3 regions of the Streptomyces sp. NPDC007264 genome follow, and region 2 is predicted to be linked to each of the others. Evidence: riboswitches for the same ligand, from Rfam matches in the RefSeq annotation. Region 2 holds a riboswitch; each other region holds the start of a gene.

The links. Region 2 has a riboswitch for cyclic di-AMP ahead of ACFYMU_RS27275 (transglycosylase SLT domain-containing protein). Riboswitches for the same ligand answer to the same signal wherever they lie in the genome.
Region 1: it holds a riboswitch for cyclic di-AMP, as region 2 does, so the genes downstream of both, ACFYMU_RS15605 (peptidoglycan DD-metalloendopeptidase family protein) here and ACFYMU_RS27275 (transglycosylase SLT domain-containing protein) in region 2, are expected to answer to the same signal.
Region 3: it holds a riboswitch for cyclic di-AMP, as region 2 does, so the genes downstream of both, ACFYMU_RS22980 (M23 family metallopeptidase) here and ACFYMU_RS27275 (transglycosylase SLT domain-containing protein) in region 2, are expected to answer to the same signal.

The regions. Positions count from the first base shown of each region.
Region 1 covers NZ_JBIAFD010000008.1:51,317-54,582, reverse strand. The annotation lists gene ACFYMU_RS15610 (alpha-galactosidase) at 1-1,320, shown strand, start outside; cyclic di-AMP (ydaO/yuaA leader) riboswitch at 1,626-1,782, shown strand; gene ACFYMU_RS15605 (peptidoglycan DD-metalloendopeptidase family protein) at 1,787-2,641, shown strand; gene ACFYMU_RS15600 (SGNH/GDSL hydrolase family protein) at 2,892-3,266, shown strand, end outside.
Region 2 covers NZ_JBIAFD010000018.1:143,404-146,669, reverse strand. The annotation lists gene ACFYMU_RS27280 (CocE/NonD family hydrolase) at 1-992, shown strand, start outside; cyclic di-AMP (ydaO/yuaA leader) riboswitch at 1,362-1,527, shown strand; gene ACFYMU_RS27275 (transglycosylase SLT domain-containing protein) at 1,532-2,029, shown strand; gene ACFYMU_RS27270 (HAD family hydrolase) at 2,013-2,834, opposite strand; gene fahA (fumarylacetoacetase) at 3,190-3,266, shown strand, end outside.
Region 3 covers NZ_JBIAFD010000013.1:155,657-158,922, reverse strand. The annotation lists gene ACFYMU_RS22985 (M16 family metallopeptidase) at 1-1,139, shown strand, start outside; cyclic di-AMP (ydaO/yuaA leader) riboswitch at 1,387-1,533, shown strand; gene ACFYMU_RS22980 (M23 family metallopeptidase) at 1,546-2,298, shown strand; gene ACFYMU_RS22975 (GntR family transcriptional regulator) at 2,495-3,190, shown strand.

The DNA of each region.
Region 1 (3,266 bases), on a different contig from region 2:
CGGCTGGCCGCGGGGGAGACGTTCGTCGCTCCGGTCTTCGAGGGACTGTGGAGCGACGGTGGTCTCGGCGGTGCGAGCCGCGCCTGGCACGCGTACCAGCGGGCGTACGTCATCCCGGACGCGGACCGGGACCGGCCGGTGCTCTACAACTCCTGGGAGGCCACCGGGTTCGACATCTCCGAGGAGCAGCAGCGGGCGCTCGCACGACGGGCGGCGGCCATGGGCGTCGAGCTGTTCGTGGTCGACGACGGCTGGTTCGGCGCCCGCACCGGCGATCGGGCGGGACTCGGCGACTGGAGCCCCAACCCCGACCGCTTCCCGTCCGGCCTCACGCCTCTGGCCGACCACGTGCACGCCCTCGGGATGCAGTTCGGCATCTGGGTGGAGCCCGAGATGGTCAATCCGGACAGCGACCTCTACCGCGCACACCCCGACTGGGTACAGCATCAAAAGGGGCGAAACAGGACAGAATTCCGCAATCAGCTCGTACTGAATCTCGCCCGCGACGATGTCCAGGAGTATCTCTGGCGGCAGCTCGACGGGCTGCTCTCCAGTGCCCCGATCGACTACGTGAAGTGGGACTTCAACCGCTGCTTCACCGATGCCGGCTGGCCCGGCGACCCGTATCCGCAACGCCTGTGGGTCGACCATGTGCGCGCCCTGTACGCCCTGGTGGACCGCTTGCGGGCGGCGCACCCCACGGTCGCCTTCGAGTCCTGCTCCGGCGGCGGCGGACGCGTGGACCTCGGGGTCATGAGCCGCACGGACCAGGTGTGGACCTCCGACAACACCGACCCGCTCGACCGGCTCGCCATCCAGCACGGCTTCAGTCAGATCCATCCGGCCCGGGTCATGGCCGCCTGGGTCACCGACAGCCCGAACACGCAGCTCAACGGGCGGGTCAGCGCGCTGCGTCTCCGGTTCGTGAGTGCCATGGCCGGGGTGCTCGGCGTCGGCGGCGACCTCACGAAGTGGAGCGAGTCGGAGCTGGCCGAGGCGCGGGACTGGGTCGGTCTCTACCGGCAGATCCGTCCCGTCGTCCAGCACGGCGATCTGTACCGGCTGAGGCCTCCCGCGGGCGGGCTGAGCGCGGTCCAGTACGTGCTCGGGGACGAGACGGTGGTCCTCGCCTGGCTCCAGGCGCAGCACTACGGCGAGCCGGTCGCTCCGCTGCGGTTGCGCGGACTTGACCCGGAAGCACGGTACGAATGCCGCGAAACGGGCGAAGTGTATCGAGGTGCGGTGCTGCTGCATCACGGACTGCGGACCGCCCTGCGGGGTGACCTCGATGCGACGGTTATCCGACTGTGTCGCGTCTGAGTGTTCTGTCCGAATTGATGCCTTCATTCCAACTCCGCCTGGAATGAGGCGCCCTGAAATTGCGATACGTGAGCAGCGTCATATTTGTGACGTTCCGCTGTCGCCATGTTCACGTAATTGTGGCGTCTTTTCGGGGCGATTGAGAATGTCTCCGCATCTCGTATCGACACAGGGTCACCGGTAATTTCCGCATGGATCAAGAGAAATGGGCCAATGGGGAAACCGGATGGTTGTCCCCATGCGTCCGGGTCGCTTACGTTCCCCTCGATCCGGGTGGAACGCCGAATCCTGCCGCCGCCCGGCGCTTACACCCTCTACCCGTGCCCGGCAGGAGCGGGGGACCCACAGGCAAGACGCCTGTTCCGGTCTCCGGAACGGCTAGGGGTAAAGCCGCGCACTGCCGCGACCGGACATCTCCAGTCCGCACCCGACAGCTCACCTCGCAGGCGCCGGAGAGGAATTCGACATGCCTGCAAAAGGCAAGCACCGCCGTCCCAAGCCCCGTCGCCTCATGCGTTCCATGGCCTTTGTCGGAACCGGTGGCGCCGCCCTCGCGCTGCCGTTGCTGGGGGCCACCGACGCGCATGCCGCCGCCCCCGCGGCAACCGTCTCCGGCAAGGCCGTGGCCGCGGCTCCGGTAGCGAAGAAGGCCGCCGTCAAGGCGGTCGCCGTCAAGACCTACACGGTGAAGCCCGGCGACTGCCTGTCCGCGATCGCCGCGGACCAGCACGTCGCCGGTGGCTGGAAGAAGCTCTACCAGGACAACCGCACGGTCATCGGCTCCGACCCGTCGCTGATCCACCCCGGCCAGAAGCTGGCGCTGGGCGCCGCCGCGGCCGCACCGTCACCCGCGAAGGCCCAGACCTCCGCGGCCACGACGACGGCGGCTCCCAAGGCCGCGACCGCCGCCACCGGCTACAGCATGCCGGTCCTGGGCGTCGCCATCGGCACCAAGTACCACGTCGCGGGCAGCATGTGGTCGAGCGGCTACCACACCGGCATCGACTTCGCCGTCCCGACCGGCAGCAGCCTCAAGGCCGTGGGCGCCGGCACCGTGGCCTCCGCGGGCTGGGGCGGCGCGTACGGCAACCAGGTCGTCGTCAGGCTCGCCGACGGCTACTACGCGCAGTACGCCCACCTGTCGAAGCTGTCCGTCTCCGCCGGCCAGACCGTGGCCGGCGGCCAGCAGGTCGGCCTCTCCGGCGCCACCGGCAACGTCACCGGACCGCACCTCCACTTCGAGATCCGCACGACCCCGAACTACGGCTCGGACGTGGACCCGGTCGCCTACCTGCGCTCGCACGGCGTGTCCATCGGCTGACCCGCAACGGCCCGCCGGACCCGAAGGCCGGACCCCTCGTTCCCCGGGGGGCCGGCCTTCAGCCGTGTCCCGTGCGCAGGACGGCCCTTGCTCCGGCGGGTCGCTCAACAACCGTACGCAGAGGCTTGTTCCGCATGCGCCCCGTGGTCTTTCTCACCGCCCGTCAACCCCTTCCTACGGTCGCGTAGCTCACATCGGAGGTGAATCATGAGCCGATGTGGCAGACGATTCGAAGAATGACAGCAGATCAGTGATCGGGTCGTACGTGGCGGTGGGGGACAGCTTCACCGAGGGCGTCGGCGACCCCGGACCCGACGGGCAGTTCGTCGGCTGGGCGGACCGGTTCGCCGTCCTCCTCGCCGACCGGCGGCCGGAAGGCGACTTCGAGTACACGAACCTCGCGGTACGCGGCAAGCTGCTCGACCAGATCGTCGCGGACCAGGTGCCGAAAGCCGTCCGACTCGCCCCGGACCTCGTCTCCTTCTGCGCCGGGGGCAACGACATCATCCGCCCCGGCACCGACCCCGACGACGTCGCCGAGCGCTTCGAGCGCGCCGTCGCCGATCTCGCCTCCGCCGTCGGCACCGTCATGGTGACCACCGGCTTCGACACGCGCGGCGTGCCC
Region 2 (3,266 bases):
ACGCGCTCCGGGGCGCCCCTGTGCCCGTGCGGTCCCCGCTGCACACCGGTCTGGACGCCGGCCGCTTCGTCCCCCGCGGCGGCGACGCGGACCTGCCGCCCGACCAGCGCGAGGAGGACGCGAGGTCGGTGTGCTTCGAGTTCGGGGCGGAGGAGGAGACCTGGGTGCTGGGGCGGCCCCGGGTACGACTGCGGCTGACCTGCCCGGCGCCGTGCGGGCAGGTGGTCGCCCGGCTGTGCGACGTGGCGCCCGACGGGACGTCGGTCCTCGTCACCCGCGGCGTCCTGGACCTGTCCGCGCGTGCCGGCGGCGACCGGACGGCCTCCCGGGCCCCGGGGGCCACCGAGGACGTGGTGGTCGAGCTGGGCGGCACCGGCCACGCCTTCCCGCCCGGCCACCGCATCCGCCTAGCCGTGTCCTCCGTGTACTGGCCGTGGCTGTGGCCGCAACCGGGCGCGGAGGCGGGCCTCGTCCTGGATCCGTCGGGCAGTCGGCTCGAACTTCCCGTGCGCACGGCGCAGTCGGGGCCGCCCCTCGTGTTCGGGGAGCCGGAGCACGCCGAGCCGCTGGGCGTCAGCTCCCCGGCCACGCTCGACGAACCGCGCCCGAGCCGGCTGGTGGTCCGGGACGTGGCGAAGGGCGAGTGGCGCCTGGAACTCGCCCCCTGCCGGGAGGGTGTTCTGGTGTACCCCGACGGTCTCGAGGTCGCCGAGGACGCCCGGGAGACGTACACCGTCGAGGACGCCGACCCGCTGACGGCCCGCGCCCGCTGGGACCGGTCCGTGCGGATGCACCGCCCGGAGACGGGATGGGACGCCAGGGTGGAGACGCACTCCGGGATCGTCTGCACGGCGGCGGAGTTCGTCGTGTCGGACGAGCTCGTCTGCGGGGACGGCGACGAAGTGGTGTTCCACCGGACATGGGTGACGCGGATTCCCCGTACGACGCCCACCTCCCCCGCACCAGCGAAATGCCCGAATAGGGGGCATTAAGGGCTCACTTCCTGTGACCTTCGCCACCAGGACATCGAAGGCGTGCGGGGATCCTCGGGGGGGCCGGCGACCTCCACCCCATTTGCCCGAATTGGCACCCGATTTCCCATAACGCCAAGTTCCTTACCGTCGGCAGGGCGCCAGTGAATTCGGTCACGCCACCACTATATGGCTCTTTTCGGTCATGTAGTCAACTTTCCTTCTACAAAGGGCATGTTGACTGCCGACTCCACGGGGGACCAATATCCACATTGCGGAATCTCAAGGTCATTTCGGCTGGACCGCGACTTCCGGCTTGTTCCCGACATCTCCCCTCGCTTACCTTCCTCTCGACCCGAGCGGATCGCCGAATCCTGCCGCCGCTCGAGGGCCCATCGACCGATGACGGCAGGAGCGGGGGACCCAGGTAGGTCGCCGAACCGGACACCGCGCCGGAACGGCTCGGGGTGAAGCCACGCCCTCGGAACCGAGGACACGGCCGGGCACCTCCCAGCCCGAACCCGACAGCTCACCTCGCAGGCGCCGGAGAGGAAAACGACATGCCCGCTTTCGCCCTGCCCGCACGCCGTCGGAACGACCGGTCCAAGGCCGCCCGCATCCGCCGCACCCTCGCCGCCGCGGCGACCGGTGCCGCCGTGCTCGCTCTTCCCGTCGTGGGTGCGACGAGCGCTTCGGCCGCCGCTCCCGCCGCCGCACCGGCGACCGCCACGGCTTACCGCGGCAGCCTCGACGGCTGGATCCGTCAGTCGCTGACCGTCATGGCGAAGCACGGGATTCCCGGGTCCTACAACGGGATCTACCGCAATGTGATGCGCGAGTCGTCGGGCAACCCGAGGGCCATCAACAACTGGGACAGCAACGCCGCGAAGGGCATCCCGTCCAAGGGCCTCCTGCAGGTCATCGACCCGACCTTCCGCACCTACCACGTGCCCGGCACGGCGTACGACCCCTACGACCCGATCGCGAACATCACGGCCGCCTGCAACTACGCGGCCCACAGGTACGGCTCGATCGACAACGTCAACAGCGCGTACTGACCCCGAAGAGTCTCTCGAGGACGACGGCGATGCCGTCGTCCTCGTTGGACAGGGTGATCTCGTCGGCGACCGCCTTGAGTTCGGGATGGGCATTGGCCATGGCGACGCCGTGCGCGGCCCAGTCGAACATGGGGATGTCGTTGGGCATGTCGCCGAAGGCGATGGTCCGGGACGGGCTCAGGCCCAGATGCTCGGCGGCCAGCGCGAGTCCCGTCGCCTTCGTGATGCCGCACGGCTGGAGTTCGACGGTTCCGGGCCCCGACATGGTGACCGTCGCCAGCGACCCGATCGCACCGCGGGCCGCCATCGCCAACTCGTCGTCGGACAGGGTGGGGTGGCGCAGCAGCACCTTGCTGATGGGCTCGCACCACAGGTCGTCGCGCCGCTCGACCCGCACCGCGGGCAGGGTGGGGTGCGGCATCCGGTAGCCGGGCTCGACGAGGGTGAGCCCGTGCACCCCGTCCTGGTCGACGGCCGCGTAGACCTGCCCCACCTCGGCCTCGACCTTGCCGAGCGCGGTCTCCGCCAACTCCCGGTCCAGCGTGACGGAGAACAGCAGCCGGTCCGCGCCGGCGTCGTACACCTGCGCGCCCTGTCCGCACACCGCGAGCCCCCTGCTGCCCAGGTCGTCGAGCAGCGGCCGCACCCTGGGCGCCGGACGCCCCGTGACCACCAGGTGCTGGGCGCCGGCCGCCACGGCCCGCGCCAGCGCGGCCTTCGACCGGTCGGAGAGCGTGTCGTCACCACGCAGCAGGGTTCCGTCCAGGTCGGTGGCGATGAGTGCATATGCAAGGGGTGCGGCCATGATCAGAGAATACGGATGGAACACCCCGGCGTGCTCGGCGCGAACCGGACGAGGATCCAGCCGTGCGCCGCGGCCAGATGCCGTACCCGCCGCGACGACGCGAACCCCGTGCCGCAGCACACGAAGCGCATCACTCGCGCACCTGCACCCCGCCTTCGAAGCGGTCGCGCAGCCACGTGATCATCTCGTGGTGCTGGGAGCTGTGGGAGAACGGTCCGGTGGGTGCGGGTCCGTCCGCCGCCGCAGCCGGTAGACGCTGTCCACGACGGGCGGCCCACCCGTAACGTGTGCCGCGACCACCTGCAACCACCCCTGCACGGCACCACCGGAACGCACGAGAGCGAGGCAGCATCCCATGCCCCCCTTCGACGTCCCCGAGGGCGACCCCTTCGGCCCGCACAACCTCCCCTACGGCGTGTTCTCCCCCGCAGG
Region 3 (3,266 bases), on a different contig from region 2:
CCGCCGAGGAGTTCGCCGCCGAGTTGGAGCGCTGCGGCGCCACGCTCGACGCGCACGCCGACCACCCCGGCGTCCGCCTCTCCCTGGAAGTGCCCGTGTCCCGCCTCCCGAAGGCGCTCGGGCTGCTCGCCGACGCCCTGAGGTCGCCGGCGTTCGCGGACAGCGAGGTCGAGCGCCTGGTGCGCAACCGCCTCGACGAGATCCCGCACGAGACCGCCAACCCGGCCCGGCGCGCCGCCAAGGAGCTGTCCAGGCAGTTGTTCCCCGCCTCCTCGCGCATGTCGCGCCCGCGCCAGGGCACCGAGGAGACGGTCGAGCGCATCGACTCCGCGGCCGTCCGCGCCTTCTACGAGCGGTATGTGCGGCCCGCGACGGCCACCGCCGTCGTGGTCGGCGACCTCACCGGGGTCGACCTGGACGCACTGCTGGGCGAGACCCTCGGCGCCTGGACGGGGGCGCCCGCCAAGCCGCGCGCCGTGCCGCCGGTGACCGCCGACGACACCGGCCGGGTGATCATCGTGGATCGCCCCGGTGCCGTCCAGACGCAGCTGCTCATCGGGCGTGTCGGTGCCGACCGCCACGACCGGGTGTGGCCCGCGCAGGTGCTCGGCACCTACTGCCTCGGCGGCACCCTCACCTCCCGCCTGGACCGCGTCCTGCGCGAGGAGAAGGGCTACACCTACGGCGTGCGGGCGTTCGGCCAGGTACTGCGCTCCGCGCCCGACGGGACCGGTGCGGCGATGCTCGCCATCAGCGGCTCCGTCGACACGCCCAACACCGGCCCGGCGCTCGACGACCTGTGGAAGGTGCTGCGCACCCTGGCGGCCGAGGGGCTGACGGACGCCGAGCGCGATGTCGCCGTGCAGAACCTGGTGGGGGTGGCGCCGCTCAAGTTCGAGACCGCGGCGGCCGTCGCGAGCACGCTCGCCGACCAGGTCGAGCAGCACCTTCCGGACGACTACCAGGCGACGCTGTATCAGACGCTCGCCGCCACGGGCACGGTGGAGGCCACGGCCGCGGTCGTGAACGCGTTCCCGGTGGACCGTCTGGTGACCGTCCTGGTCGGCGACGCGGCGAAGATCGCGGAGCCGGTCGAGGCGCTCGGCATCGGCGAAGTGAGCGTCGTCCCGGCCGAGTAGGAGGGCGGGTACGCGCGCGTGGAACCGTGGAGGACACGCGCGCACGGCGACGGCGTCCCGAGGGGCCCCGGTGACTGTTCGGTCACCGGGGCCCCTGTCGTCGGTGTTTTGTCCGCATTGCCACGGAGGTTGCCCTTCTGCCCTGTGGGATGCGCTACAAATCCCGGGCTCGGTTTGTCGATCGGGAAAGGCCGCGCTTAGCGTCGGTCCGGCTGTCCGTCAGGCAGTAGGCCGCGTCCGCGGCACCGGACAGTCATCGCCGAGTCCCCGTACGGCGCGAGCCAGGGGAGCCGGGGACCCACCGCAGTCCCTGGGGTGAATCGGGCGCCGCCCGTAGGAGACCTTCCTGCTCCGAACCCGTCAGCTAACCCGGTAGGCGAGAGGGAAGGAAAGGACCAGTCACTTCATGGCGTTCACCTGCGCCGGCGGGAAGCACCGCCGTCCGAGCCGCGTGAAGCGCACGACCACGAACGCCGTGGGTGTCGCGGCGCTCACCACGACCGGTGTCATCGGCACCCTGTCCGCCCCCGCGTTCGCGGCCGGCGACCCCGTCGAGCAGACCGGACTGATGCGGGCCGTCTCGCTCGGCGACTCGGTCGCCGAGACGATCGACGCCCAGGCCGCGGCCCAGAAGCAGGCCGCCGAACAGAAGACGGCCGAGGAGACCGCGCGCAGGCGGGCCGCGGAGAAGGCCGCGAAGGAGCGTGCGGCGAAGGAGCGCGCCGCCCGCGAGGCTGAGCGCAGGCGCCTGAACGCGTACGTGGCGCCGATCCACGGCTCGTACGTCTCCACCGGCTACCGCACCGGCGGCTCCCTGTGGTCCTCCGGTACCCACACCGGCATCGACTTCCACGCCGCGACGGGCACGCCCGTGCACGCGGTCGGCGCCGGCACCGTCGTCGAGGCGGGCTGGGGCGGCGCGTACGGCAACCAGATCGTCATCAGGATGAACGACGGCACCTACACGCAGTACGGGCACCTGTCGTCCATCGGCGTCTCCGTGGGCCAGCGGGTCACCCCCGGCCGGCAGATAGCCCTCTCCGGGGCCACCGGCAACGTGACCGGGCCGCACCTGCACTTCGAGGCGCGTACGACCCCGGAGTACGGCTCGGACATCAACCCCGTCGCCTACCTCAGGGCCCACGGTGTGAACGTCTGACCGCGCGTCCCGATGGGGTGCGGGTGTCCGATGACCTCGGCCGACGGGCCGGGGTCATCGTCGTTTCGAAGGACTGCTGTCCAAAAAATATCCATGGATTCCGGTCCGCCGTCGGAAATTCCGGCCCGCTGCAATAGAGTCGGCTGAACACCCGCCGAGCGGCGGCGTTTCACGGGGATTAAGGCGGAGGTCGGACATGCGTATTCCGGCGCACTCGGTATGCACGGCGATCCGTGATGACATCGTCGCGGGTGTCTACGAGCGGGGCGCCCGGCTCACCGAGGAACTCCTCGCGCGTCGCTACGGCGTCTCGCGCGTCCCCGTGCGCGAGGCCCTGCGCACGCTGGAGGCCGAGGGCTTCGTCGTCACCCGCAGGCATGCCGGCGCGTGCGTGGCGGAACCCACCGAGCGGGAGGCCGCCGACCTCCTGGAGATGCGGATGCTGCTGGAGCCGCTCGGGGCCGCGCGGGCCGCGCAGCGGCGCACCGAGGCCCATCTGAAGGTGCTGCGGGGCCTGGTCCGGCTGGGGCAGGAGCGGGCCAGGAAGGGCAACAGCGACGATCTGCGCTCGCTGGGCGGCTGGTTCCACGAGACGCTCGCACAGGCATGCGGGAGCCCCGCGCTGACCTCGACGCTCGCCCAGCTGCGGCACAAGATCGCCTGGATGTACGCGGTGGAGGCGCCGGCCGACCCCGTGGAGTCCTGGGCCGAACACGGCGGCATCGTGGACGCCGTCGCGCGCGGGGACGGCGAGCGGGCGCGGACCCTCACGGCGCTGCACACCGAGCGCGCGACCGCCGCGCACCGCCTCCGCTTCCCCGGCGCGGGAGACCGGACGGACCGTGTGAGGACTTCGCAACAAGCCGTAAACATCTCGGGGCCTCGGTATTAACACGAGCACCGTATACAAAGAGGGATATTCGACGGGGGCTATTCGGGCTGCCCGTTTTTCGCATGGCCGTGGAAAT